Regions from separate parts of the Xylophilus sp. PBN-3R genome, predicted to be linked through region 3. Evidence: predicted binding sites of a transcription regulator. Region 3 holds the regulator's gene; each other region holds the start of a gene.
What was found. Region 3 encodes sigma-54, which starts transcription at its own class of promoters, with help from an activator protein. Its sites were predicted from a motif close to TGGCANGNAANCTGCTTT; they were not measured.

Region 1: the regulator sigma-54 is predicted to act here: its motif matches at 6,978-6,995, upstream of AC3ANW_RS15270 (transglutaminase family protein).
Region 2: the regulator sigma-54 is predicted to act here: its motif matches at 6,710-6,727, upstream of AC3ANW_RS02505 (isopenicillin N synthase family dioxygenase).

What each region holds. Positions count from the first base shown of each region.
Region 1 covers NZ_CM173225.1:3,210,569-3,220,087, forward strand. Annotated here, with positions in the region: gene AC3ANW_RS15255 (transglutaminase family protein) at 1-222, opposite strand, end outside; gene AC3ANW_RS15260 (circularly permuted type 2 ATP-grasp protein) at 223-2,832, opposite strand; gene AC3ANW_RS15265 (hypothetical protein) at 2,978-3,502, shown strand; gene AC3ANW_RS15270 (transglutaminase family protein) at 3,531-6,953, opposite strand; gene AC3ANW_RS15275 (hypothetical protein) at 7,074-7,319, opposite strand; gene AC3ANW_RS15280 (hypothetical protein) at 7,479-8,231, opposite strand; gene AC3ANW_RS15285 (DNA internalization-related competence protein ComEC/Rec2) at 8,339-9,519, shown strand, end outside.
Region 2 covers NZ_CM173225.1:526,931-536,449, forward strand. Annotated here, with positions in the region: gene AC3ANW_RS02470 (pentatricopeptide repeat-containing protein) at 1-502, opposite strand, end outside; gene AC3ANW_RS02475 (MFS transporter) at 700-1,884, shown strand; gene AC3ANW_RS02480 (HDOD domain-containing protein) at 1,966-2,811, shown strand; gene AC3ANW_RS02485 (hypothetical protein) at 2,832-3,353, opposite strand; gene AC3ANW_RS02490 (OpgD/OpgG family glucan biosynthesis protein) at 3,525-5,135, opposite strand; gene AC3ANW_RS02495 (DUF427 domain-containing protein) at 5,254-5,535, shown strand; gene AC3ANW_RS02500 (ABC transporter substrate-binding protein) at 5,536-6,555, opposite strand; gene AC3ANW_RS02505 (isopenicillin N synthase family dioxygenase) at 6,850-7,854, shown strand; gene ruvC (crossover junction endodeoxyribonuclease RuvC) at 7,855-8,403, opposite strand; gene AC3ANW_RS02515 (transglycosylase domain-containing protein) at 8,400-9,149, opposite strand; gene aroE (shikimate dehydrogenase) at 9,163-9,519, opposite strand, start outside.
Region 3 covers NZ_CM173225.1:4,260,735-4,270,253, forward strand. Annotated here, with positions in the region: gene AC3ANW_RS20325 (THUMP domain-containing class I SAM-dependent RNA methyltransferase) at 1-1,015, opposite strand, end outside; gene AC3ANW_RS20330 (DUF4197 domain-containing protein) at 1,095-1,748, shown strand; gene AC3ANW_RS20335 (RNA polymerase factor sigma-54) at 1,765-3,324, opposite strand; gene lptB (LPS export ABC transporter ATP-binding protein) at 3,468-4,235, opposite strand; gene lptA (lipopolysaccharide transport periplasmic protein LptA) at 4,232-4,930, opposite strand; gene AC3ANW_RS20350 (thiol:disulfide interchange protein DsbA/DsbL) at 5,060-5,740, opposite strand; gene AC3ANW_RS20355 (SPOR domain-containing protein) at 5,791-6,528, opposite strand; gene argS (arginine--tRNA ligase) at 6,543-8,228, opposite strand; gene AC3ANW_RS20365 (DUF2214 family protein) at 8,255-8,713, opposite strand; gene AC3ANW_RS20370 (LysR family transcriptional regulator) at 8,755-9,519, opposite strand, start outside.

The sequences.
Region 1 (9,519 bases), 1.1 Mb from region 3:
CCGCAGTTCTTCATGGGCCGTCTGCAGAGCGAAGAAACTGCGTGCATTGCCCCAGGCATCGACCCGTTCGGAACGCGCAGCCGGAAAGGGCGTCACATCGAGCGTGTGGCTCAGCAGGGTCTGGCTGGCGGTGTCGCGCGGCTTGAGGTGGACGATGTGCTGCGCCGTGTCCACCGCCGGCGCGTAGGCGTAGACGGTCTCGTGGAGGATGCGGAGTTTCATTCAGGTGCCGATGCTGTGGCGGGCGTCGGTGGAATGTGTGAAATACAGTGCGCTGATGGCGTCCGACAGGCTGTAGGCGCAGTCGGAACACAGCTGCAGCAACTGAGGCAATTGAGGCGATATGCCCGTCTTGTCGGTGCCGACGCGGCACAGGGCGCCGAGTTCCCAAAGGTCCGGATTGGGCACCGACAGGCTGAGCGCTCCGGTGTCGCCGGCCCTGCCCCCGGACAGCCGCGACAGCCGTCCGCGCAGCAGCTGTGCGCCCCAGCCCAAAGAACGCGGGTTGTCGCGGTCGATCACCAGCAGGTCGACCAGCGCGGCGACTTCACGTGTCTGCTGGTATTGCGCGTGGAAGGTGATGGTGCTGTCGAACAGCGCCAGCACGCCTTCGAAGCCGGCTTCGTCGAACAGGGCGCCAGTGTCCAGCGCCAGCTGCAACGCAGAAGACAGGAAACCCAGGCGTTCGATATGGCGGCCGATCGACAGCAGGCGCCAGCCGTCGTCGCGGGTCATGCGGTCGGTCTGTCCGCCGGTGATGGCAGCGAGATGGCCGCTGGCGGATTCGAGGATGCGCAACGCATCGACCGGCAGGCCGGTTTCCTCGCCCTCGTAGGCGGAGCAGCGCCGAAAGAAGTCTTCCTCGGCATGCACGATGGTGCTCCAGTGCTCCTGCGCGAGTCGCTCGCGTACACCGGCCGCGGCCAGCCGCAGTGAACGCAGGTTGTGGCCCACGCTGCACGAATCCTCGCTCGCCAGGCCGGAGATGAGGCTGCGCTCGAACACCCGGCGCGCCTGCAGTGCGGTCGGCACCTTGGAAAGCACCAGTCCGTTGTCGACGGCGGCGGCCGACAGCCAGGCCAGCAGCGGTTGTGACGACTGGTCGTCCCCGTTGAGCGATTGCAGGACCAGCCGAGCCAGCCGCACGTTGTTCTCGGCACGTTCGGTGTAACGGCCCAGCCAGAACAGATTTTCGGCCGCACGGCTGGTGACCAGGCGCACACGCCGGCTGATGGTTTCGGGCGTGGGTGTGCTCTGCAGCAGTGTGGTGGTGTCGACTTCGCCGGGCGCCAGCACCCAGACATCGGCACTGCTGCCGCCGCGCTGCATCGAGGCGAAGGCGCTGTTGGCGCCCGTGCCATCGCCCACCACCCGCGCCATGCCGCCGGGAAGCACCCGCCAGCTGCCCGGGCCGTCGGACACGGCGAAGACACGCAGCAGCAAAGAACGCTGGGAAATGTGTCCGCTTTCGCCCAGCGACTGCTGCCAGGTCGGCATCTGCGACAGCGGCAACTGCTCTTGCAGCGTGTGTTCGTCACTGCTGCGCATGATGCGGCCGGTCCATTCGTCGCGGCCGCGCTGCGACAGGCTGCCGCCCAGTACCGCCTCGAAGGAGTCGTGCCAGGGCGATGCCGGATAGGTGGGCTTGATCACGCAGTCGGCCATGCGTGCCATGGCGGCGCCGCGAGCCGCACGTTCGCCGCACCACCAGGTGGGCAGCGCCGGCAGCGAAAGCTCTTCGCCCAGCAGGTGACGCGCCAGCGCCGGAAGGAAACCCAGCAACGCCGGCGACTCCAGAAAAGCCGAACCCGGTGCATTGGCCAGCAGCACATTGCCGGCACGCACCGCCTGCAGCAGGCCGGGCACGCCGAGCGTCGAATCGGACCGCAGTTCCAGCGGATCGAGAAATTCGTCGTCCACCCGCTTGAGCAGACCGTGCACCGGCTTCAGGCCTTGCAGGGTCTTGAGGTAGAGCCGGTCGTCGCGCACCGTCAGGTCGCTGCCTTCGACCAGGGTGAGGCCCAGGTAACGCGCCAGATAGGCGTGTTCGAAATAGGTTTCGTTGTACGGGCCGGGCGTCAGCAACGCGATCAGTGCGTCGTTGCCCGCCGGGCTGCTGCGCTTGAGGCTTTCGACCAGGGCGCCGTAGGTGCTGGCCAGGCGCTGCACCTGCATGGCTTCGAAGGCCTCAGGGAACTGGCGCGAAATGGCCAGACGGTTCTCGAGCAGGTAACCCAGGCCGGAAGGCGCCTGGGTACGCTGCGACACCACCCACCAATGTCCGTCCGGCCCGCGCGCAAGATCGAACGCCGCGATGTGCAGCAAGGTGCCCTTCGGCTGGGCGCCCTGCATCTCGCGCAGGAAACCCGGATGGCCGTGCACCAGCGCCGGCGGCAGCAGTCCGCTGGCCAGCAGGCGCTGTTCGCCATACATGTCGGCCATCACACGGTCGAGCACACGCACCCGCTGGAGCACGCCCGTGCTGATGCGCTGCCACGCTTCGGGTTCGATGATCAGCGGGAAAAGGTCGACGGCCCAGGGCCGTTGCGAGCCGGTCGATTCGTCCGCGTAGACGTTGTAGGTGACACCGTTGTCGCGGATCTGGCGGCGCAGGTTGGCCATGCGCCGGTCCAGGTCGTCCAGTCCGGGCTCGCCCAGCAGATCGAAGAAACGCGACCAGTCAGACGACAGCGGACCGCCACGTTCGGCGTCGGCGTTGCCGCGCAGTTCGTCGAAATGCCCGGCAGCAGCGGCCGCGGCGATGGCGGCGGCCAGGGCCGAAGGCGTGTCGGCTTTATCTGCCGAGAAAAGGGAACTGCGGGACTCATCCATGGAGGGGCGATTGTCCCATCAACGTCAAGGATGCCCACGGACTACGCTCATTTCCTTCGTAACGCTGAAACAGCCGTTCGTTTTCTGCGCACGAAATCTCCGCCATGCCGTCAAAAGTTGCGTCTCGACCCACAGGAGGACTTCGATGGTGCAACTTCCACCCCTCTCGAAAATTCTGGAACACGCTTTCGGCGCCGTGCCGGTTTCCGGTACGGCCACCGTCCGAAACGCCACCGCCGACTCCACCGGAACGGCCGCGGCGGCAAGACCTGCCGGCTCTGCGGGCCCGCTCTCCGTTCTGCTGGATCGTCCCGAGCCCATCGAACCGGCTTTCATCCGGATCGGCACCCTGCAGCGCCGGCAGGACCTGCAGAACCGGGCCCGGGTCGACAACGTGCGCGCCAGGCTGATGCAGGGTGAGGGTGTGCCGCTCTTCAACCCGCAGGACCCGACGGGCCGGCACTTCTGCTTCCGCGACCAGAACCAGGTGCTGTCCATCGGCAGCCACGCCGCGTTCATGGCCGGCCAGGAGCCGGCATTCGTGCTGCACCTGCACGGCCCCGGACTGATGGCGCGGCAGGACGGCGCCTGGATCGAAAATCCGGGCGCCGCCTTTTTCGAAGCGCTGGATGCTGCATCCCGCAGCGCCCAGCAAGCCTTCATCGTCTAGAAGAAAGGCGCGGTGCCACCCTGTCGTTTCAGCGCCGCAGGTCCAGCGTGTAGGGGAACTCGCGGCTGGCTGCCACGCCCGAGATCGGTTCGGTCGGCATCTTGAGATCGCCGGCCGAATGCCCCGTCTTGAAGAAGCGTGCCAGGCGGCGGCTTTCGGCTTCATTGGCGTTCACCGGCAAGGTGGTGTAGTTGCGACCGCCCGGATGCGCCACGTGATAGGTGCAACCGCCGATGGCACGGCGCATTGCCACATCGACGATGTCGAAGGTGAGCGGCGCATGCACACCGATGGTCGGATGCAGGGCGGAATACGGGTTCCACGCCTTGTAGCGCACACCGGCGATGTACTCGCCTTCGGTGCCGGTGGGCTGCAGCGGCAGCTGCCGGCCGTTCACCAGCACCGTGTGACGGTGGGCATCCAGGCCGGTCACCCGCACCTCGATGCGCTCCAGCGACGAATCGACGAACCGCACCGTGCCCCCACCCGCGGTTTCCTCCCCCATCACATGCCAGGGCTCCAATGCCGAACGCAGGGTCAGTTGCACACCGAGGGCTTCGACCGAACCGATCTTGGGGAAGCGGAATTCGAAATGCGGCGCGAACCAGGCGGCGTCGAAACCGTAGCCGGCATCGCGCATTTCCTGGATGACGTCCTCGAAATCGGTCTGCAGGAAACCTGCGAGCATGAAACGGTCGTGCAGCGCAGTGCCCCAGCGGGCGACCGGCGCCACGTAAGGCTTTTTCCAGAAACGTGCAACCAGCGCCCGCAGCAGCAGCTGCTGCACCACACTCATCTGCGGATGCGGCGGCATCTCGAATGCGCGCAGTTCGAGCAGGCCCAGGCGGCCGGTACTCGAATCGGGTGAGAACAGCTTGTCGATGCAGAACTCGGCGCGGTGGGTGTTGCCGGTGATGTCGATCAGGATGTTGCGCAGCGTGCGGTCGACCAGCCAGGGCGGCATCGCCTCGCCGTGTTCCTTTCGGGCGGTCTGGATCTGCTGGAGCGCGATCTCCAGTTCGTAGACCTGGTCGTTGCGCGCCTCGTCCACCCGTGGCGCCTGGCTGGTCGGGCCGATGAACATGCCTGAAAAGACATAACTCAGCGACGGATGGTTGTGCCAATACTGGATGAGGCTTGCGAGCAGTTCGGGCTTGCGCAGGAAAGGGCTGTCGTCGGGTGTTGCGCCGCCCATCACGAAATGGTTGCCGCCGCCGGTGCCGGTGTGGCGGCCGTCGGTCATGAACTTCTCGGCCGACAGGCGCGACTGGAAAGCTGCTTCGTACAGGAATTCGGTGCTGTGCACCAGTTCGCGGAAATTGCGCGCCGGCTGGATGTTCACCTCGATCACACCCGGATCCGGCGTGACCGCCAGCACCTGCAGGCGCGGGTCGCGCGGCGGGGCATAACCTTCCAGCACCACCTGCATCTGCAGGCCGGCCGCCGTGGCCTCGATGGCCGACAGCAGCGACAGATAGTCTTCCAGGTGGGCTGTCGGCGGCATGAAGACATACAACATGCCCTGCTTCCTAGCGCCCTTGGCGACCTTCTCGCGGGCTTCGGCTTCAGCCTCGGGGCCGTTGGCCAGCGAAGGGTCGCGCACTTCCACGCACAGCGCGGTGCGGGTGGTCCATTTGGCGGACTCGAAACGCTCGGGCTCGCGCGTCAGGGCGGCGGCGGCCGAAGCGTCCCGCTCCGGGTTGCGCGACTGCACCTGGTCGGGCAGCGGAGCGCGTGGCGCACCCGGGTCGACTTCGATCAGGTAGGGAATGTCTTCGGCGCGGATCCACGGCAACGAATCGAGCGGCAGGCGGAAACCCATCGGCGAATCGCCGGGCGTCAGGCGCAGCACGCCTTCACGGACATACCAGGGCCCCGTGCCCCAGACGGTTTCTGCAGCGGTCTGGCGGGCCTTGGCGGCCTCGACCGCATCCACCCGTGGTGCGGCCTGCAGCGGCAGCAGCCAGCCGGTGACCGAATCCAGCCCCTTGTCAAAGACGCGGCGCAGACGCTCGCGTTCCAGTTCGTCGCCGATGCGAGCGTCCAGGACGTCGACATTGACCGGCAGCTTGCGTTCGCGCCACAGGTAATAGAGCGTGTCTTCGTAGGCCGGCTCGACGAAGGTGTCCTGAAGGCCCAGCTCGGCCGCGAGACGACGCACGAAACGTTCGGCGTCCTCGCCGTTGTACGACGTCGGCTTGCGTTCGTCGGCCAGCAGCGCCGGATTGCTCCAGCAGGGTTTGCCGTCGGTGCGCCAATAGATGCCCATGGCCCAGCGCGGCAGTTGTTCTCCGGGGTACCACTTGCCCTGCCCCACGTGCAGGAAACCGCCCTTGGCGTATTGGGCCTGCAGTTTCTCGACCAGGCTGGCCGCGTAGGCGCGTTTGGTCGGGCCCATGGCGGCGGTGTTCCATTCGCCGGCATCGCGGTTTTCGGTCGCCACGAAAGTCGGCTCGCCGCCCATGGTCAGGCGCACGTCGCCGGCATTCAGCTCGGCATCGACCGCTTCGCCCAGCATCAGCACCTCGTGCCACTGGCTGTCGGTATAGGGACGGGTGACACGCGGCGATTCATGCACACGCGTGACCGTCATCTCGTGGTGGAACTCGACCTCCGCGATGCCGCTGTAGGAACCTTCGATGGGCGCCGCGCTGCCCGGCGTGGGCGTGGCGGCCAAAGGCACGTGGCCTTCACCGGCGAACAGGCCTGAAGTCGGGTCCAGCCCGACCCAGCCGGCGCCGGGCAGGTAAACCTCGCACCAGGCGTGCAGGTCGGTGAAGTCATGGTCGGTGCCGCTAGGACCGTCAAGCGCCTTCACGTCGGGCGTCAGCTGGATCAGGTAACCCGACACGAAACGCGCCGCCAGTCCCATGTGACGCATCAGGTTCACCAGCAGCCAGGTCGAGTCGCGGCAGGAACCGCAGGCTTTCTCCAGCGTTTCTTCCGGCGTCTGCACGCCGGGTTCCATGCGGATCAGGTAGCGCACATCGCCCTGCACCATCTGGTTCATGGCGACCAGGAAATCGATGGTCGGCTTGGGTGTGCGGTCCACCTTCTTCAGGTATTCGACGACCAACGGCGTGGCCGGCTCAGGCACACGGTACTGGGCCAGTTCTTCCCCGATGGCGGGCGCATAGGCGAAAGGAAACTTTTCGGCCTCGGGCTCCAGGAAGAAATCGAAGGGGTTGTAGACCGCCATCTCGACCACCAGGTCGACGGTCACCTTGAATTCACGCGTCGGCTCCGGCACGACCAGGCGCGCCAGATAATTTGCGAACGGGTCTTGCTGCCAGTTGACGAAGTGATCGGCCGGTTCGATCTTCAGGGAATACGAAATGACGTTGCTTCGGCAATGCGGCGCCGGCCGGAGACGGACCACCTGTGGGCCCAGCAGGACGGGTGCGTCGTATTTGTAATGGGTGACGTGGTGCAGAGCTGCGTGGATAGTCATTCGCGGTGGATGCTTTGCTGACGAAAAGAAGGGGCCGTGCCAGGAGAAAGCCGTCGGCGGCCGGTCCAAACATACTAGCAAGAGGCAAGCCCGTAGCGGGCGCTCCGCGATTCCCAGGCGTCAGTATTTGTAGAACGGGTGGAGGCCGAGGTAGTGGTCGAAAAGCTCCCACACCGAACCCCGGGAGGGGTCGCGGGCCAGCGTGAGCTGTTCCGCATGCAGCAGCGGAGCAGGCGACGGCGGCCCGAATACCGTGTCGAAAACCACGATGGCGTACTGGCCGTCCGGCAGGTTGGGCAAAAAACGAAGGTAGACACCGGCGAGTCGGCGGGCATCCGTGGGCAGCGAGTCGAACTCGGCCAGCACCAGTTGCGCGGCCGCCAGCGCCTGGGTGCGCTCGCGTTCCTGAAGGAAATAAAGGTATTCGGCCTGCTCGTCGGTGGTTGCGGCCTTTGCCGGCGTCGCCGGCGTCGCTGACAGCGCTGACAGCAGAAAGCAAAGATGGCCCGGCGGCCGAACGCCGGTTCATTTCGCGCCTCCAGCCGCCGGTAACCCGGCCTTCGGCACAGGTAGCGCCGCTTCGTTATAGGAAAACCCCAGGGCAGCAGTCGCCACACCATCCACGAATATCAGAAGATAATCGCCGCCATTGCGATCCACGAATATCCTTCCACCCAGTTCGGAGGCAAACCAACCCGACTGAAAACCTTGCAGACCCACACCGTCGATCCGCTTGCCGACCGGGTCGTCCGCCGCGCCCTGCACCCGCAAAACGACACGGGTGATTTTCTCCACCGGAAACCGCTGGTGATAAAAAGTGGAGTAAACGATGACCTGTTCTCCCGAATATCGACGCTGCCCTTTTTCATCGAAAAAGCAATCACCAGCAAGCTGATGGCACTGATACCCATGACGGCCGACAAAACCGGATGCCCGGCAAAGCCGGCTTTGAAACGCAAGGCGACGGCAGTGACCACCGGCCCGAAAGCCAGCAGCAGCAGCAAAACGCAGGGCAATGTTTTTGGATGTCACCAGCGTGGGAATGCCGCCTCCCACCAGCGCCACGCAGGCATTCTCGATACTCGCAAACGGCGGGAACTGCTGTTGGTTACTGCCGATGCTGATATTGATCCCGGATAAGCCGCATTCCTGCAGCTTGATGACCGCGAGCGAAAATCCGACCGTATCGTGTAGCGGCATTACCCCATAAAGACCTGGCGCCGCCGACGGCCCACCGCCATTCAGACGCCAGTGCTTCAACCGGCGCCGCAACTGCATTCACTGACATCGACAGCATCGGAATGCACAACACCAGAAGATTCACAATTCATCTGGATTGAATTTCGCAGCCCGGCCCGATGATGCGCCAGCAAATAAGCGAGCGCATGAAAGACACCCCAGTATTAATAGATGCATCCATCGAGCATCCGTATGGATATTCGCCCGCCCATACGGGTATCACGATATGGACACCCTTGTTATGTGGAGTAGTGCTGGGCAGCGGCTGCCAGTTGAGGCAGGCGCGTTTATGGCCTGCCACCATTTATGCGGCTTTGCTGGTCGTGGTCTTTGTCCTCGTCATGGCGATGCTGTTGCTTCCGGCATCCCGGGGGCGCGCGGACCGCGGGAGGCGGGCGGGTCGTGCCTGCGTCGTTGCGGCGGTGGCATCGCTGGCCAGCTTTTCAATCACCGGTCTGCGCGCCACCGCATTCGCCGCGCAGGCACTTGCGCCCGCTCTCGAAGGTGAAGACCTGCTGCTGACCGGCACCCTGGTCGCCATGCCGCAGTTGTCGGCCCAGGGCACACGTTTTCACTTCGCGCCCGAGGTCGCCGAGCGCGATGGCGCCGCGGCCCGGGTGCCGCCGCTGATCGAATTGGGCTGGTGGTCGACCGAAACCGGCGCCGCCGATGTATCCGACGCGCCGGACCTGCGGGCCGGCCAGCGCTGGCGGCTGATGGTGCGGCTGAAGGCGCCGCACGGAACCCGCAATCCGCAAGGCTTCGATTACGAACTCCGCGCCTGGCAGCAGGGTCTGCAGGCGCTGGGCAGCGTAAGAATGGACCGCGCCAGCCAGACGCCCCGGCTGCTGGACGACAAGCCGTGGCGCCATCCGGTCGAGCGGCTTCGGCAATCAATACGGGATGCGGTGATGGCAAGGTTGGCCGGGGCTGCGGCAGGCGACCCCGATGCCACAGCATCGCGCCGGCGCGCGGCCGGCGTGGTCGCGGCGCTGATCACCGGCGACCAGCAGGCCATCACCCAGGGCGACTGGAATGTGTTTCGCGCCACCGGTGTGGCCCACCTGATGTCGATCTCTGGCCTGCACATCACCATGTTTGCCTGGCTGGCGGCGCTCGCGACGGGCTGGCTCTGGCGGCGATCTTCGCGGCTGTGCCTGTTCTGGCCGGCACAGCACGCTGCGCTGGCCGGGGGCGTGGCGCTGGCAGCGGTCTATGCCTTGTTCAGCGGTGGCGGCCTGCCATCGCAGCGAACCGTGTTCATGCTCGCAATCGTCGCCGGGCTGCGGCTGTCGGGGCGGCGCTGGCCGTGGCCGCACGCATGGCT
Region 2 (9,519 bases), 1.1 Mb from region 3:
TGCGGCGGGGCGCCATGTCGTTGAACCAGCGTACGACTTCGTCCGTCAGGCCCCATTTGTCGCAAGTGCCCATCGCCACCTTGAAGAGACTGATGTCGGGCTGGATGCCGGCACCGGTCAGGGGGTTGCGCGCACTCTTCAGCGCTTCCAGGGCGGCCTGGGCGAGCGGCCAGTCGGTAGCGTGGTCGCGCAGGACGCGGGTGGTCATTCGGAGTACGTCGCCGGCCTCGGCACGGCGGTTGTTGAACCGCGTGATGATCGAGGCATTGGGTGCGTCGGGCGGCAGTGGCGGCGGCAACTGCCGCGCGGTGTCGGCGGGTGGCTGGAACGCCGAGTCCTCGGCGGGCTTCGGATGGGACGAGCCGGCGCCGGTCGGCGTCGGACCGGCCGCGGGGTCGGCGATGGTTGCCCGATCGGGATCTTCGGGCGTCAGGAAGGGCAGGCTTCCGGCTCCCTGCAGGGGTCGCTGGAAGAAGATCGGTGAACTGGAGGGGAATGTCATGGCAGCACCGTAACGACCGTCCCGGCCCGCTTCGGCCAGCGGACGCAGTGCCGTCGCACCAAACGAATATCCCCCGCGCGGCCCGGCTTGGTGTCGCCGGATAAAGTCGGGTTTTCCCGATTGGCGGCCTCGGGGCGTGAGCCTGAATCACCGGTTCGCCTCCTGGGTCGTCCCTCTTTTCCATCTGCTTGCCGAACGTGTCTTTTTCCAATCCAGCCATCACTCCCACACAAGCGCGCAAGGCGGCCCTGGCCCTGGCGGTCGGCAGCTTCGGCATCGGTACCGGCGAATTCGCCATCATGGGACTGCTGCCCGAGGTCGCCCGCGACATCGGGGTGACCATCCCACAGGCCGGCCATGTCATCAGCACGTATGCCATCGGTGTGGTGGTGGGCGCTCCGGTGTTGGCGGTGCTGACCGCCGGCTGGCGCCAGCGTTCGCTGCTGGTGGCGCTGATGCTCTTCTTCGCGCTGGGCAACTTCGCCAGCGCCATGGCGACCTCTTACGGCCCGCTGGCGCTGCTGCGCCTGTTCGCCGGCCTGCCGCACGGGACCTATTTCGGTGTCGCCGCATTGGTGGCCGCCAGCTTGGCGCCGCCGGGCAAACGGGCGCAGGCAGTGGCGCAGGTGATGCTGGGCCTGACGGTGGCCACGGTGATCGGGGTGCCGCTGGCGGCCTGGCTGGGACAGGCCTTCGGCTGGCGTGCGGCCTTTGCGATGGTGGGTGCCATCGGCGTGCTGGCGGCTGCGCTGGCCTGGTTGTGGATTCCGGATCGCGCGCCCGTCGCCGGTGCCAGCGCCATGCGTGAGCTTGGCGCGCTGGCGCGGCCGCAGGTTTGGATCACCCTGGGCATCGGTGCCATCGGGTTCGGTGGCCTGTTCGCGGTGTTCAGTTATGTCAAACCGACACTGCTGGAAGTGACGGGTATGGGCGAGTCCGTGATCCCCTGGGCGCTGGCGCTGCTGGGGTTGGGCATGGTCGCCGGCAATCTGGTGGGCGCCAGGCTGGTCGACCGGGCGCTGATGCCGGCGATCGGCGGCATCCTGCTGTGGTCTGCGGCGGTGCTGGGCCTCTTCACGTTCACGGCGCATTACCCGCTGCTGGTGTTTGCCAACCTGTTCCTGGTCGGCACCACGGTTGCATTGGCACCGGCGCTGCAGGTACGGCTGATGGACGTGGCGGGCGATGCCCAGGCGCTGGCGGCGGCGCTCAACCATTCGGCTTTCAATTTTGCCAACGCGCTGGGCGCCTGGCTGGGCGGAGTGGCCATTTCGGCCGGCCTGGGCTGGACATCCACCGGGTGGGTGGGGGCGTTGCTTGCCCTGGCGGGGCTGCCCCTGTTCCTGCTGGCCCTGCGTCCGCAAAGACAGATGGCCGCCTGAGTCTTTTCAGCGTCAACCCTCAAGCGCAATACGCCTCTTGCTGCTACCGTTACACCTCCAAACATCGCAGGAGAGGTACGCATGTCAGCTGTCAATGCCCCCGCCCCCACCGCGCCCCTGGCGAGTTTTTTCGAGGGCCTGCAGTTGCCCACCTTGCCGGAGGTGGCGCACACGCTGGTTTCGACGCTGAACGATGAGGACATCCCCTTCGAGAAGGTGCGGCTGGCGATTTCCCGCGACCCGTCCTTGACCGCCAAGCTGATCCGGCTCGCCAACAGCGCCCGTTTCGGCCTGCCGCGGCAGGTGGTTTCGCTGGACGACGCAATCACCATGGTGGGCTTGAACCAGGTTCGCACATTGGCGATGGCTGCCTGCATGGCTGGTTCGTTCACAGCGGTCAAGGGGGTCGACAGCAAGACCTTCTGGCAGGCGAGCAGCGCGACCGCCGGTTATGCGCAGTGGCTGGCACGCACCCTGGGAACCGATGTCCAGCAATCCTGGCTGGCGGGTTTCATGGTGCGCCTGGGCGAACTGATCATTGCGCAGAAACTGCCCGACCAGATTGCCGACTTCGAACGATTGCCGCATCTGGCCGGCGTTCGTTGGGAGCGGGAAAGCAGTGCGCTCGGGTTTACCGAAGCGCATGTAGCGGCTGAACTGGCCAGCCGATGGAAATTTCCGGACAGCATTGTCGGTGCGCTCAAGTCAGCCGCCGAACCGCTGACATCCGACCCGTTCAATCGCCTGGGTGCGATCATCCACCTTGCCGCGCTGCTGGCCGAACTCGAACTGGACGAACACAAATCGCCCGACGACGCCATCGCGGCCCTGCCGGGCGAACTGGTCCAGTTGCTGCAACTCGATCCCGTCTGGCTGCGGGAACACATGCCCGACGTTCAGACCTTCATCGACAGCTCGTTCGGCTGAAAGGGTCTCGATACGCAGCGTTAATACGCAGCTTTGGTCGGCACCAGCAGCACCGGGTCGGCGGTACGCGGCTCGATGCGCGCCCGACCCGAGGCCGGCAGCACGATGGTCTCGACTTCGCGCACCACCCCGCCACCGGCGACGTTGCCGCTGGCCTGGCCTTCGCCCTGGACACGCGCTGCGCAGGCAGCACGGTCCTCGCTGCCGGCGGCGAAAACTTCACAACGCTTCGACTGATTGGCTGCGTAGTCGAAAGGGTTGTCGTTCAGCGCACCACGGCGCTTGTCTGCGGCGGCGTTGCGCGCTTCTTCCATGCAGGTGGCCTGCGCCTGCTGGGTCTTGCCGGCCATGCAGGCGGCGCGTTCCTTGGCGAACACTCCGCTGTCGTCCGCACCAGTGAAACCGGTGGCGACCTGGGCGGTGGCAGACGCCATCGCCAGCACGGCGGTGGCACCGAAAAGCGCAAGACCGGCACCAAGGCGCGCAGGGGCGGAAGCGGTGGAATGCGATTGCAGGTTGAGCGGATTGGAAAGGTTGGACATGGGTTTCTCCGGTGCGTTCAGGATGCTGCAGAAAACCCGCAGCCGATGGGGTCACACCGTAGGATTGCCCGCCAGGCGCGGATGCAGGCGCAGGCAGCGCCTCACCCCGGGAGCCTGTCCGACCGTCCTATAGGACGAGTCTGGCGCGCCTGTAGTCGCGCGCGGTCGTTTTCAGAGCATCGCGGCGCGCTGGCTCATCGTCGGCGGCGCCCATTCGTACACCCAGGTCTCGCTCAGCGCCTGACCGTTGACCCGCAGGAAAAGCCGCAATGCGATGGGCTCGGTGCGGTCGTCGGGCACCACGTCGAACATGGCACGCCAGCCCTGCACCGCGATCTGTGGTCTGGCCGACACCAGTTCGACCTGGCCACGAGAGGTGGTCACCACCGCCTCCACCTGTGCATCCGAATCCAGCAACGCCAGGTTGCCGCCCGAAAAGTCGACCGCGAAACGCCAGGAGAACTTGTTGCGTTTGCGGCCGATGACGCCGCCGAGCCCGGTGCGGGTGGCCACGCAGCGGGCCAGCGTGGGTCTTACCGGGGCGGTCGTGCCCCAGGTCAGCCGGTAGCTGTGCAGAAGCTCTTGCCCCGGTTGCGGTTTCTGCTGGGGCCACCAGTGGCAGATGATGTTGTCGAAGGTCTCGTCGGGGGACGGAATCTCGAACAGCTGCACCTGTCCGACACCCCAGTCGCCGCGCGGCTCGACCCACAGCGAGGGGCGGCGTTCGTAGTTGGCACTGTCGTCCTGGTAGTGGTCGAAATTGCGGTCGCGCTGCAACAGGCCGAAACCCTTGGGGTTGTTGTCGGCGTAGGCATTGATGCGCAAGCTGGACGGGTTGTTGAGCGGTCGCCATATCCATTCGCCGCTGCCGGTGCGCATCTGCAGGCCGTCGGAATCGTGGATCTCGGGCCGCCAGTCGTTGGCGGCGCGCCGGTTGTTTTCGCCGACCACGAACATGCTGGTGCCCGGTGCGATGCCGATGCGGTCGATCTCGCGGCGCGGGTACAGCGCGCTGTCGATTTCCATCACCGTGTTGTCGCCCGGGGTGATGGCGAAACGGTAGGCGCCGGTGACGCCCGGCGAGTCGAGCAGGGCGCTGACGATGAGCGTCTGCGACTGCGCCGACGGCCGCTCCAGGAAGAATGCGGTGAAGTCCGGAAATTCTTCGTCGCGGCCCATGGCGGTGTCGACCGTCAGGCCGCGCGCCGACAGGCCGTACTGGCGTGATCCGCCCACGGCGCGGAAATAGCTGCCCCCCAGGAACGCCACCATGTCGTTGCGAGGCGCGGTCGCCACCGAAATGCGGAAACCGGCGAAACCCAGGTCGGCGGTGAGCTTGGCGCCGTCCAGGCCGCTGCGGCCGTAGTCGAACAAGGCCGGGTCGTAGGCGATTTCCTGGGATTTCCCGTCCTTCACTTCGTAGATGTGGACCCGGCGCTTGAAATACAGCCCGGCATGGAACAGACGTATTTGGAAACGCAGGCCGTCGTTGGCCCACAAGGCTTTTTCGCCCTTGAACTGGATCTGCTGGTAGGCGTCGAAATCAAGCGCCGCCACGGCCGGCGGCAAGGCGGCGCGCGGATTCTGCTGCGGTGCCTGCCAGGGCAGCAGCGCCATCGCGCGGGCACGGTCCTTGAGCATGGCGAACTCGAAGGCTTTGGGCTCGCCGAGCATCACCAGTCCGGGTGCAGGCGACCCCGGCGGGGCCGCGAGGGCGGTGGCGGGAACCAGGGCGGGCGAGAGGGCGCCGGTGGCGGTGCCCAGAAAACTTCTTCTCTTCATGGACCGCAAGGTTACAAGCTGCGGAGCCACTCCGTGTGACCGCGGTAACAATCGCTTGGTTTTTCCATCGCCCCTTTTCAGCCCCAAATCCACGTCCGCGTGGAGAAAGCCGCAAGACATGAAAGCCACCTGGAACGGCAAGACCATTGCCCAGAGCGACGACACCGTGCTGGTCGAAGGCAACCACTACTTTCCCGAAAGTGCGCTGGACAAGTCCTTCGTCACCTTCAGCAACCACCACACCATGTGCCCCTGGAAGGGCCAGGCGAGCTATTACTCGCTGCTGGTGGACGGCGAGATGAACACCGACGCCGTCTGGTATTACCCCGACCCCAAGCCCGAAGCCGCCGAGATCAAGGGCCGCGTCGCCTTCTGGAAAGGCGTGAAGGTCGAAGCCTGATCAGGCCTTGAGGCGGCGGTCGGCAGCCGAAGGCAGAAACCGGTCGGTCCAGATGTCGGCCACGGCAGGCGCGGATTTCAGTCCGAAGGCAGCCACCGTCTCGTCGATGGTGGCCTGCAGGCGCACCGGTGTGGCCGCGCCCCAGCCGTTGGCGGCGGTTTCGGCAGTTTTCATGGTGCCGTCGACGATGAGCTGCAGGCGTTCGTGTTCGAACGGTTCGTTGGCCAGCGGTTCGCGCTGCTTCACCGCGGCGGCGCCGGCTTTGGGGTCGGCCATGGCTTCGACCCAGCCGCGAGTGCTGGCCTTGACGAAGGCGCGCATGGCGTCGACCTGTTCCATGCTTCTGGTGTTGGCGACAAAACCGTTGCCGTAGGACTTCATCACGTCCGAAAAACGGAAGACGTTGATCATTTCCGGGCCCATGCCACGCGCCTTCAGGTTCAGCAGGCCAGTGAAGAAGAAATAGGCCGACGCATCGAAGTCGCCCTTCACGAAACGGGTGTTGCCGATGTCGGGTGCGACGTTTTCCCATTTCACGCCGGAGCCGTCGAAACCCTGGGCCCTGGCAAATGCCGGGAACAGCTTGCGGGACGCATTGAAGGGCTGGCCGAGGATGGTCTTGCCGGCCAGGTCTGCCGGTTTCTTGATGCCGCCGTCCTTGCGGACCAGGATCGCATTGGGGTTCAGGTCGTACATGATCGCCACCGCCTTCAGGCCCGCCGTCGGGTTGTTGACGTTGAACTCGATCATCGAGGCCAGGTCGGCCGAGGCGCAGTCGTAGGCGCCGCTGGCCACCAGGCCGATGGCGGCCGAAGAGCCGTTGCCGGTGTCGATGGCGACGTCCAGTCCTGCGTCCTTGTAATAGCCGCGCTGCTGGGCCAGCAGAAAACCGGCGGCGGTGGCCTCGACCTTCCAGCCGAGGTTGAACTTGAACTTCTGCAGGGAACCCTGGGCACGCACGAATGCGGGTGCGGCGACGAGGCCGGATGCGGCGGAAAAAAGAAGGGAACGGCGTTGCATGGGGCGGCTTTCTCGAAGGCGTTGTGTGGGAACAGGTCCGGGCTTCAAGAGCAATTTCCTACGGCCGCGGGCCGCTGAACGCTTCTACTCCTGGCGGCCCCGCAAGCAGCAACCGTGCCTGCCCCAGGCCGGTGCCGCCCGCAGGGAAAATCGGCGGCATGGGTTTTGCATGCAAAAGGCGCGAGAGTAGAAGCGTTCACCAGAGCCGTGCATCCACGCCGGCGCTGACAGGGAATTGCTCTTGAAGTCCGGTCCCCCCTTGCAGGGGACCGTGTCCCCACAGGAGAAAACCGCATGAGCACCGCTGTCCCGAAGAACGACTATTCCCTCGACGAACTGCAGAAGGAATCCCGCATGGGAGCCCTGGGTTCGGAAACCAGCAAACGCGAGATCCGCCGCATCGACCTGCGCGATTTCGCCACCCGCAAGGCTGAGATCGCCGACCAGTTGTGGGATGCGGCGATCGACGTGGGTTTCTTTCAGATCGAACACCACGGCATCGACATCGCCCAGGTCCGCGATGCTTTCGCGATGACCGAGCGCTTCTTTGCCTTGCCCGACGCGGTGAAGGCGCAATACCCGCTGAAGAAGGCGCTGAACGTAGGCTGGGAAAGCAAGGCGCAGGTACGGCCTTCTACCGGCACACCGGACCAGAAGGAGTCCTACCAGATCACCCGGCCGCACATGGACGGCCTTTGGCCGAGCGATGCGGAATTGGCCGATTTTCAGAAAACGATGCTGGATTTCGAGGCGAAGTGCTGGACGGTGGGTATGCAGGTCCTGTCCTGCTTTGCCTACAAGCTGGGTTTCGACGACGGATTCTTCAGCCGCGCCCACGAGCCGACCAAGGCCAGCTACCAGAGCACCCTGCGCCTACTGCACTATTACGCGATCCCGGCCGAATTCCACGACAAGCTGGGCCTGTGGCGCGCCGGTGCGCATACCGATTTCGACTGCTTGACACTGCTGTTCCAGCGTCCCGGCCAGGGCGGCCTGCAGGTGTGCCCGGGCAAGGAGATGGATGCGCAGGAATGGACTTCCATCGAGCCCGACGAGAAGGTCATCACCTGCAATATCGGCGACATGCTGATGCGCTGGAGCGACGACGTGTTGCCGTCCAACTTCCACCGGGTGAAGAACCCATTGCCGGGTGAGTACATGGGTGCACGCTATAGCCTGGCCTTCTTCTGCCAAGCGAACCGTGACGCCGTCATCCAGAGCCCGAGCGGCAAATATCCGGACATCAGTGCCGGCGACTACCTGAACCAGCGCATCGCCGCCAACTTCAAGGCTTACTAGCTAGTAACTGCGGCCGTTCCGGTACATCGCGCTGCTGCGCCGGGACAGGGCGGCAGCCTCGGCCAGGCGGTCCATCGACCGGCCGGCGTGCGCGTGGGTGATGGCCATGCCCAGCGCGTCGGCCGCGTCGGTTCCCGGCAGGCCGGGCAGCGACAGCAGGCGCCGCACCATTTCCTGCACCTGGCTCTTGGCGGCCCGGCCGGAACCGACTACCGCCTTCTTCATCTGGAGCGCGGTGTATTCGGCCACCGGCAGGTCGCGGGACACCAGCGCGGTGATGCAGGCGCCGCGCGCCTGGCCCAGCAACAGGGTGGACTGCGGATTGACGTTGACGAAGACGATCTCGACCGTGGACGCGTCGGGCCGGTAACGCTCTGCCACCTCACGGATGCCGTCGTACAAAACCTTGATGCGGCCGGGCAGGTTGCCCAGGTCCAGATGGGTGGTGCGGATGGTGCCGCTGGCGACGTAGGAAAGTTTCTGGCCGTCGACATCGATCACGCCGAAACCGGTGGTCTGCAGGCCCGGATCAATGCCGAGGATCCTCACGGAATCTCCACCCCGCCCATGCGCGCCACGATGGTGCCCGCGCGGCCCGAAAGATAGCCGGATTGGGGCACACGCTCGAAGAACTTGGGCCGCGGCAGCATCACCGCCAGCCGCGCGGCTTCGTAGCTGCTCAGGCGGGCGGCGGGTTTGTGGAAGTAATGCTGGGCAGCGGCTTCGGCACCGAAGATGCCTTCGCCCCATTCGACGCTGTTGAGGTAGATCTCCAGGATGCGCTGCTTCGACAGGAAGGTTTCGAGCAGCACGGCGACCACCAGTTCCTGGCCCTTGCGCGCCAGGCTGCGTTCACCGGCGAAGAACAGGTTCTTGGCCAGTTGCTGGGTGATGGTGGAGCCGCCGACCACCTTGGCGCCCGGCAGGTTCGAGGGCGAACGACCGCGGGCCTCGGCCTGTTCCAGCCGCCTGGCGGCCTGAGCTTCGGCGCGGGCGTTGCGTTTCCAGGCGCCTTGCACGGCTGCCCATTCCACGCCGTGGTGATGCACGAAATCGGCGTCTTCCGATGCGATGACCGCGCGTTTCAGGTTGTCGGGCAGCACGCGATAGTCGATCCACTGCTGGCGCCAGCCGCCCAGCGTGTTGGCCCGGCCCAGTCGGGCGGCCTCGCTGCGCTGGAAGGCGGTGGACGACGGGTCGAACACCATCATGAGAGCGATGCGGGCCGCGAAGAAAAGCTGCAGCGCCACCATCAGTACCAAGGCCAGACCGAGCCAGCGCAGCATCAGTTTCATGGCGAGCGGCCGTTCAAAGCCCGGAATCGACGATGGCGCGCAGCTCGGCCAGCACCTGGGCTGCCGGCGGACGGATGCCGCGCCACTGGAAGAAGGCCTCGGCTGCCTGTTCGACCAGCATGCCCAGGCCGTCGCGCGCCATCGCGCCGTGCTGTCGCGCCCACTGCATGAAACCCGCGGCGGAAGGGCCGTACATCATGTCCAGCGCCAGGGCGCCGGGCCGCAGCACGTCGCCCGAAACCGGCACGCCGCCACCCGACAGGCTGCTGGCGCTGGCATTGATCACGATGTCGAAGGTGGCTCCCAGGCTGTCGATGGGCATGGCCTGCAGCAGGGTGTCGGCCACCCGGGCCAGCGGCTGGTGGCTGTC
Region 3 (9,519 bases):
CGCGTGATTCGCGAGGCTGGCGCGCCACCGCATCTGCGCGCTGGCCGGCCACACCGGCCACGGCGATCCGTTCGCCGTACGGCGGGTTGAGCAGCAGCACGCCTTCGGGTGCGGGCGGTAGGCGCTGCAGGGCGTCGCCGCCGCGGAACTCGACTACCCGCGCCACGCCGGCACGTTCGGCATTGCGCTCGGCGAAGTCGACCATGCGGTGCGACACGTCGCTTCCGAAAATCGGCACCGTGGGTTCAGTCACCGCGTTTTCGGCCTCGTCGAGCAGCACGCGCCATACATGCGACTGGAAGGGCAGCATCTTCTCGAACGCGAAACGACGATGCGCACCGGCCGGAATGCGGCAGGCGATCTGCGCGGCCTCGATGGCGATGGTGCCGCTGCCGCAGCAGGGGTCGTACAGCGGCAGGGGGGTGTCGCCGTGGGGGTTCCAGCCGCTGGCCGCGATCATGGCGGCGGCCAGGGTTTCCTTCAGTGGCGCGTCGCCCTTGTCCTCGCGCCAGCCGCGCTTGAACAGCGGCTCGCCCGAGGTGTCGATGTAGAGCGTGGCCTGGTCGGTGGTCAGGTGAGCGTGGATACGTACATCCGGCCACTGGGTGTTGACGTCGGGCCGCTCGCCGCTCTTGTGGCGGAAACGGTCGGCCACGGCGTCCTTGATCTTGAGCGCTGCAAAATTCAGGCTCTGCAGCGGGCTGTGCTGGGCGGTGACCTCGATCTTGAAGGTCTGCCTGGTGGTGAACCAGATCTCCCAGGCGACATCGGATGCGGCCTCGTACAGATCCTTCTCGTTGCGGTACATCGTCTGCGAGAGCTGCACCAGCACCCGCTGGGCCAGCCGACTGTGCAGGTTGAGCAGCATTGCCTCGCGCCAGGAAGCCCGCAACAGCACGCCGCCGCGAAGTGTTTGCAGGTCCATGCCGGCCAGCCCGGTGAGCTGGTGGACTTCGTCGGCAAGGTAACCCTCGACGCCGGCGGCGCAGGGCAGGAAAAGTTGTATCTGATTCATGGAAGTCGCAAGGATACGCGCCACAGGTGAATGGCCCGGTCACGCAGGGGCACAATGCTTGCCGCTATTGGAGACCTTCATGATTCTGCGCAAGACTTTTGCCGCCGCCGCCGCTGTCCTCGTGATGGCCGGCGCTTCGGCTCCGGCTTCGGCCCAGATCGCGGGCACCGCGCTCAAGAACATCCTGGGCCAGGCGTCCGACAACGCACTCGACCAGCTTTCGAAACCCGGCGCGTTTTCGGCCGACAAGGCCATCAGCATCGCCTTGCCGGGCGCGGGCGGCAAGGGCGTCGGCGACCTGATGAACCTGGCCAGCAAGGCGGGCCTGACGGGCGACATCAACGGCGGGCTGAACCGTGCCGCCGAACAGGCTGCGGCGCAGGCCAAACCCATCTTCCGTGCCGCCATCGACAAGGCCACGCTGACCGATGCGGTCGGCATGGTGAAGAGCGATACCGGTGCCACCGACTACCTCAAGCAAAGCACCGGGCCCGAGATCCTGAAGCAGCTGCAGCCGCTGGTGCGCAGCGCACTGCAAAGCAGCGGCGTGCTGAAGCAGACCTCGCAGCTGTCGGCGCTGGGCATGAGCGAGGACAAGCTGACCGACTACGTGGCCAACAAGACCTCCGAAGGCATCTTCACCTACGTGGGCCGTGAAGAAACCCGCATGCGAGCCAACCCGCTCGAAACGGGCAAGAACCTGCTGCAGGGCATGAAGGGCCTCAAGTTCTAGGCCTACACCTCGCCGCCTAGAGCGACTTGCGCAGATTGGCCGGCGCGATGCGCAGTGCATCTCGATATTTGGCCACGGTGCGGCGGGCGCATTCGATGCCCTGTTCTTTCAGCATGTCGGATATCTGGCTGTCGGACAGCGGCTTGCGCTGGTCTTCGGAAGTGACGAACTGCTTGATGAGCGCGCGCACTGCGGTGCTGGAAGCGTTGCCGCCGGTCTCCGTACCCAGCGCGGAGCCGAAGAAGTACTTCAGTTCGAAGGTGCCGTAGGGCGTCGACATGTACTTGGCGGTGGTCACCCGGCTGATGGTGGATTCGTGCAGGCCCAGTTCGTCGGCGATCTCGCGCAGCACCAGCGGCCGCATGGCCAGTTCGCCATGCACGAAGAAGTTCTTCTGCCGCTCGACGATGGCGTTGGACACCCGCAGGATGGTGTCGAAGCGCTGCTGGATGTTCTTGATGAACCAGCGGGCTTCCTGCAGGCGCTGCTGCAGCGCGGCGCTGCCCTCGCCCTTGTGTTGCTTGAGAGCGCTGGCATAGATGTCGTGCACCTTCAGCTTGGGCATCACGTCGGGGTTGAGCATGACCCGGAAACGCGGCTGGCCACCGCGGCCGATCTTCTGCACCAGCACGTCGGGGATGACGATGTTGCGCTCGACATCCACGAACCGCCGGCCGGGTTTGGGTTCCAGCCGGGCGATCAGTCCGATGGCGGCGCGGGTGACCTCGTCGTCCAGGCCGCAGGCGATGTTCAGACGCTTGATGTCGCGACGGGCCAGCAGTTCCATCGGCTGGGCGCAGATGGCGATGGCGGCTTCGACCACCGGACGTTTGCCGACGCCGTTGTCGCGCATGCCGCGCAATTGCAGCGTGAGGCATTCGCGCAGGTCGCGGGCGCCGACGCCGGCCGGCTCGAGGTTCTGCAGCAGCCGCAGGGCAACGGCGAAACGCTGCACCAGTTCTTCGACCTCTTCGGCGTTCTCGTCCTCGCTGCCGGCCAGCCCCAACGCCAGCGAGGGCAACGAGTCTTCGAGGTAACCGTCGTCGTTGAGCGACTCGATCAGGAAACGCAGTGCCGCGCTGTCTTCGGCCGACAGACGAAGCGACAGTGCCTGCCGGTGCAGGAAGGCGGTCAGCGATTCCTGGCTGCGCGCCAGTTCGGTGGCGTCGACATTGCCATCGTCGCCCAGGTTGTTCTGGCGGGCCGGTGCGTCGCCGCCCCATTCGCCGTCGTCGGCCACGACTTCGGTACCGCCGTCGCCGTCCCAGTTGGGTTCGGACTCGACACTGCTTTCAGCGTCGGAATCGCTGGTGTTATCAGTGGTGGTGACCGTGGTTTCGCTGGTGCTGCCGGCGTGGAAGTCGTCATCCGATGCCGGGGCATCGGACTGGGCCACACCGAACTCCTCGCGCGCCGCCTCTTCGTGCGTCACTTCGAGGAACGGGTTTTCGTCGAGCATCTGCTCGACTTCCTGGCTCAGTTCCAGCGTGGACAGTTGCAGCAGCCGGATCGACTGCTGCAACTGCGGCGTCAGCGCCAGATGCTGCGAAACCCGAAGAGACAACCCCTGCTTCAACCGAAATCCTTCAAAAGGCAAGCGCGTAGCGCGAGCCGCAAAAACGGAAGGCCGCCGCGCACGGCCGCCCGAAGCGGCCGGCCTGCCCCCTGCAAGGGGGTTGGCGGAGACACGAAGTGCGAAGCCTGGGGGTGATCCAAGTGCTACATCCTGAAGTGTTCGCCGAGGTAGACCCGGCGCACGTCGGCGTTGTCGACGATCTGCTCGGGCGTGCCCTGGGCCAGCACCCGTCCGTCGCTGATGATGAAGGCGTGGTCGCAGATCCCCAGTGTTTCGCGCACGTTGTGGTCGGTGATCAGCACGCCGATGCCGCGCTCTTTCAGAAATCCGATGATCCGCTGGATCTCGATCACCGCGATCGGGTCGATACCGGCGAAAGGCTCGTCCAGCAGGATGAAACGGGGCTGCGTGGCCAGCGCCCGGGCGATCTCCACCCGGCGCCGCTCACCGCCCGAAAGGGCCATGGCCGGCGAATCACGAAGGTGTTCCACCCGCAAGTCAGCCAGCAGGGCGTCGAGTCGCTCGGTGATGGCCGCCTTGCCCAGCGGGCGGCCGTTTTCGTCTTCCTGGAGTTCAAGCACGGCCCGGACGTTTTCCTGCACCGACAGCTTGCGGAAGATCGAAGCCTCCTGCGGCAGGTAGGACAGGCCCAGGCGCGAGCGGCGATGGATGGGCAGGTTGCCGACCGGCTGGCCGTCGATGCTGATGTCTCCGCCGTCGGAACGGACCAGGCCGACGATCATGTAGAACGAAGTGGTCTTGCCGGCGCCGTTGGGGCCGAGCAGGCCGACGACTTCGCCCTTCTGCACCGACAGGGAAACGTCCTTGACGACGGTCCGGCTGCCATAGGCCTTGCGCAGATGGTTGGCTTCGAGCCGGCTGCCGCCGGGGGCGATCGCATTCTCGGTCAAGGCTTGGTTCCGCCCATCGTTTCGGTGCTGCGCAGTTGCGGAGCCGGGCCGCCAGCGTCGCCAGCCCCGGAACCGGCAGCGGTACCCGTCGCGGGGACCACCGGGCCGCCCGGCGTGCCGCGCGGCGCCAGCACGGCGCGGATGCGGCCGCCCGGCGTGACGGAACCGCTCCCGTCGGCGACGGCCGACCTGCCACCCGAGTTGGGCGCGCCATCCACGGTGTAGACCTCGGTCACGTTGTTGTAGACGATGACGTCGCCGTGGACTTCGTCCTGCACCGTGGTGCCTTGCAGCCGGTGCATTTCGGCGCGGCGGGTGAAGGTCACCTTGTCGGCCTTGCCGTCGTAATAGATGACGTCGCCCTGCCCTTCGATGAACTCGTCGGGTGTGTTGGCCGCCGTGTCGCGTTTCTGCTTGAAGTAAGAACGTTTTCCGGGCTCGGCGGTGACGGTGCCGTACTGGTAACCGTCGGCATCCTGCCGTACTTCCAGGCGGGTGCCGCGGATGAGGATGGTGCCTTTGGTCAGCACCACGTTGCCGGTGAAGACGCTGGTCTGGGCCAGGTCGTCGTGCCGCAGTGCGTCGGCTTCGACGTTCATGGGTTTCTCCCGATCTGCTTTTTCAGCGAAGGCTGGTCCGCCGAACAAAACAGCGGAAAAGAGCAGCAAAAGAGTGGCAGCGTTGTAAGTTCTCATAGGGGCACGAATCTTGCAGGCATTGTACGGTGCAACAGTGACCCTCGCCGGCGGCCCTGAATGACGAATGCCCGCGGAAGCGGGCATCGGTTTGACGGGCGGTCGTTTATTGCAGCCGCCGACGCATCGTCAGGCTCCCTTGCGTGCCAGGCCGATCAGGAAATCGGTGGTTTGCAGCGCGCGTTCCATGTTGCCGGCCAATTGACCGTCGGTATAGAAACGACCTGCGATGCCAAGCGCCGGTACGCCTTCCACCTTGTAGGCGTCCTGCAGCTGCGTGGCACGGCGAGCCTTGGCATTGACCGAGAACGAATTGAAGGTCTCGGTGAACTTGGCCTTGTCGAGACCCTGCTTGGCAGCCCAGTTGATGATGGCGCCGTCGGTTGCGATCTGCTGGTGTTCGCCGTGGATGGCGTTGAACACCTTCACATGCAGTTCATCGACCTTGCCCATCGCTTCGAGCGTGTAGTAGAGCTTCTGCTGCGGCAGGAAGTCGTCGCGGAAGGACACCGGCACACGGCGCACCACGACATCGGCCGGCACGGCCTTGACCCACTTTTCGAACGCCGGCTCGAAAGCATTGCAATGCGGGCAGTTGTACCAAAAGAACTCGGTCACCTCGACCTTGCCCGGCGGGGTTTCGACGGGGACCGGCTTGCCCAGCACCATGTAGTCCTTGCCGGCCTGCGGAGCGACACGCGCCTGCGCCATGGCGGCTTGCGGCAACAGGCCGGGCACGGCGACGGCGGCCAGTGCAGCGGTGGTGCCGGCGAACGCACGGCGACTGAAGGCGGAAGAGGAAAAGTCCATGAAAAAAGGTGCTCCTTGAGCCGGTCAGAGCCGGGCTGTCCGATAAAAGTTCAGCGCTGTACGCGCACCAGGGTGGATTCCATGCCGGAGCCGTCAAGCTTGTCCTTCAGGCGCTCGGCATCGTCACGCCGGGTGAAGGGTCCGATGCGCACGCGATAGACGGTGCGGCCAGCCTGTTCGCGTTCGCTGACGCGGGCCTCCCAACCCATGATGGCGAGGCGCGCACGCTGTGATTCGGCATCGGCTTCGGTGCGAAAGGCGCCAGCCTGGATGAGGTAGTCGAAGGTATCGGCGCCGGCGGGGGCTGCGGCGGTGGCGGGGGCCGCTGCCGACCGGGCCCGTGCGAGGTCGCCCAGCGGGTCGGACGAGCCTGCAGACGGTTTCGGCACCGCGGCGGTGGCCGGAGCCGGAGCCGGCGTGGCGGCGCTGGTGGTCGGCGCTGCGGGTGCCGCCGGAATGGTCGGATCTGGTTTCGGTGCCTGCGGCATCGCCACGCCGGTGGCGGCACCGGCCGGCGCGGTGCCGACATCGGCCGGTTTGCCGCCGGCAGCACGTTTGCCCAGGACCGAGTTGGGATCCCAGTCGCGGTTCTTCTGCGCCTCCAGTGCATCCTGCTCGGCGCCCCGGGCGCCGTTGCGGTTCATGAAGGGGATGGGTACCTTGGTGACGTAAACCGCCACCGCCAGCGCCGCGCCGAGGCCGACCACCACACCGATGACGATGCCGAGGAAGGTTCCGCCGAACTGGCGATTTTTCAGACTAAGCCTACGGGCTGGAAACACACGCATCCCCTGTTCTTCCATCACATCTTGACCGGAGCAGAAACGCCCAGGACAGCCAGACCATTTTGCAGCACCTGCGCGGTGGCCGAAACCAGCGCCAGGCGGGCGAGCTTGACGGCTTCGTCCTCGACCAGGATGCGTTCGGCACCGTAGTAGCTGTGATAAGCAGCCGCCAGGTCCCGCAGGTAGAAGGTGACGTCGTGCGGTGCGAAGTCGCGTGCGGCCGCGGTCAACATGTCGGGGTACTTGGCCAGTTGCAGCATCAGCGCCTGTGCCGCGGGTGTGTCGAGCGCCGCCAGGTCGACGGACGCCAGCGCGGCACGGTCACCGCCCCAGCCGGCCATCACCGAACAGATGCGCGCGTGGGCGTACTGCACGTAATACACCGGGTTGTCGTTGTTCTGGGCCACGGCCAGATCGACATCGAAGGTGTATTCGGTGTCAGGCTTGCGGCTCAGCAAAAAGAAGCGCACCGCGTCCTTGCTGGTCCACTCGATCAGGTCGCGCAAGGTGACATAGCTGCCGGCGCGTTTGCTGATCTTGACTTCCTCGCCGCCCTTCACCACCCGCACCATGGTGTGCAGCACGTAGGCGGGATAGTCGGCCGGAATGCCCAGTCCGTCGACGCTGGAAGCCGCCTGCAGGCCGGCGCGAACACGAGCGATGGTGCCGTGGTGGTCGGTTCCCTGGATGTTCACCACGGTGTGGAAACCGCGTTCCCACTTGGCCAGGTGGTAGGCGACATCGGGCACGAAATAGGTATAGGTGCCGTCGCGTTTCTTCATGACGCGGTCCTTGTCGTCGCCGAAATCGGTCGACTTCAACCACAGTGCGTCATCCAGTTCGTAGGTCTTGCCGGACTGCTGCATCTTGCCGACGGCGGCTTCGACGCGGCCGCTGGTGTACAGACTGGACTCCAGGTAGTACTGGTCGAACTGCACCTGGAAGGCCTTCAGGTCCAGGTCCTGTTCGCGGCGCAGGTAGGCCACGGCGAATTCTCGGATGGATTCCAGGTCTTCCACGTCTCCGCTGGCGGTGGTGCTGCGGTCGTCGGCTGCGACGGTCTTCTTTTCAAGGAAATCGTGGGCGATGTCGGCGATGTAGTCGCCGTTGTAGGCGGCCTCGGGCCAACCTTCCATGCCGGGTTTGAGACCCCTGGCGCGCAGCTGGGTGCTGTTGGCCAGGGTGCCGATCTGCACGCCGGCGTCGTTGTAGTAGAACTCGCGGTGCACCGCCTTGCCCTGAGTGGCCAGCAGGTTGCAGATGGCATCGCCCAGTGCCGCCTGGCGGCCGTGGCCGACGTGCAGCGGACCGGTGGGGTTGGCAGAGACGAACTCGACCAGCACCTTTTCGCCGCTGGCGGACTGGTTGCCGTAGGCATCGCCCGCCGCGACGATTTCGCGCACGGTCTGCTGTTTGGCCTCAGGCTTGAGACGCAGGTTCAGGAAACCCGGACCGGCGATCTCGACTGCCGAGGTCCAGCGCTGGAAGGCGTCGCTGGCCAGCAGCAGGTGACGCAGGTTTTCAGCCAGCTGGCGCGGGTTCTGGCCCAGCGGCTTGGCCAGTTGCAAGGCGGCCGTGACGGCGAGATCGCCGTGCGACGCCACTTTGGGGAGCTCGAAGGCGGCGCGTTGACCGGCGCCGGGCATAAGGGATTCCAGCCCGGCGGCCAGCGCCGCGAGCAGGTCTTGTTTGACGGAAAGCATGGGTGGGATTCTACGGGCGCACTCGGTCAGCCCTTGACGCCGAAGCCCCGCGCCAGGAACACCGCCGCCAGCGGGATCAGAGGCAGCAGATGGGCCTGCATCATTACCAGGCGACGGGTGCCGCGGACCTCATCCGGAGCGGGCATGGCGCCGGTGGCCTTGACCGCCCTGACCCACCGCCGGTAATTCAGGCTGGGCTTGATGGAGATCAGCGCGATCACCACGAACAGGCCGACCTTGGCGTGCAGCAGCCAGTTGGGCCCGTAGTAGGCCGCGCCCTTCACTCCCCAGAAAATGCGCGCCAAGCCGGTCGCCAGAACCAGCACGGCGGCAATGCCGTAGACCATGTCGATCCTGCCGAGCCGCAGCACGGCTTTTTCATTGAGCCATTCGCTGCGGCACAAGGCCGCCTGGCTGGCCAGGAAAACCACCAGCGTGAGGATGGCGAGCAGGTGCAGATAGGCGAGGACGGATTCGAGGACCATGGCTTTTGGGTTTGGCAGGTGGCGACACGGCCGATTGTCGATCAGCCCGGCGTTTGCCAGAACGCCGGTCTTGTGTAGTGGAACTTGAGGAAGTCGATCCACAAGCGCACCCGCAGCGGCAGGTGCTTGCGCTGCGGCACCACCGCGTAGATGCCGTTGGGCGGCGCTGCGAATTGCGCCAGCACTTCGGTCAATCTCCCGGCGGCTATGTCGGCCTGCACTTCCCAGGTACTGCGCCAGGCAATGCCGTGACCCGCCAGGCACCAGTCGTGCAACACCTGGCCGTCCGAGCAATCCAGCGAGCCGACCGGCCGCAGGAACTCGACGCCTCCGTCGGCCACGGCAAAAGCCCAGCCGCGTGTCTGCGATGCGTCACTGGAAAGCGTCAGGCAGGCAAAACGCGCCAGGTCGGCCGGCTGCCGTGGCGTGCCGTGCCTCGCGAGGAATGCCGGCGTGGCGACACACAGCCGGCGGTTGTCGGCCAGGCGCAGGCTGACCAGGGACGAATCGGGCATATCGCCCACTCGTACCGCGCAGTCGAATCCTTCGGTGGTCAGGTCGACCACCCGGTCGGCCAGGTTGAGCGAGCAGCGCAGACCGGCGTGTTCGGTCTGGAATTTCGGCAGCAGCGGTGCGACGTAGCGCCGACCGAAACCGGCAGGCGCGGTGATACGCAGATGCCCGCTGGCACGCAAGCCGCCGGCACTCACGCCGGCTTCGGCATCCGCCAGTTCGGCCAGCACCCGCTGGCAGTCCTCCAGGAACGAACTGCCCTCGTGGGTCAGTGTCAGCCGACGTGTGGTGCG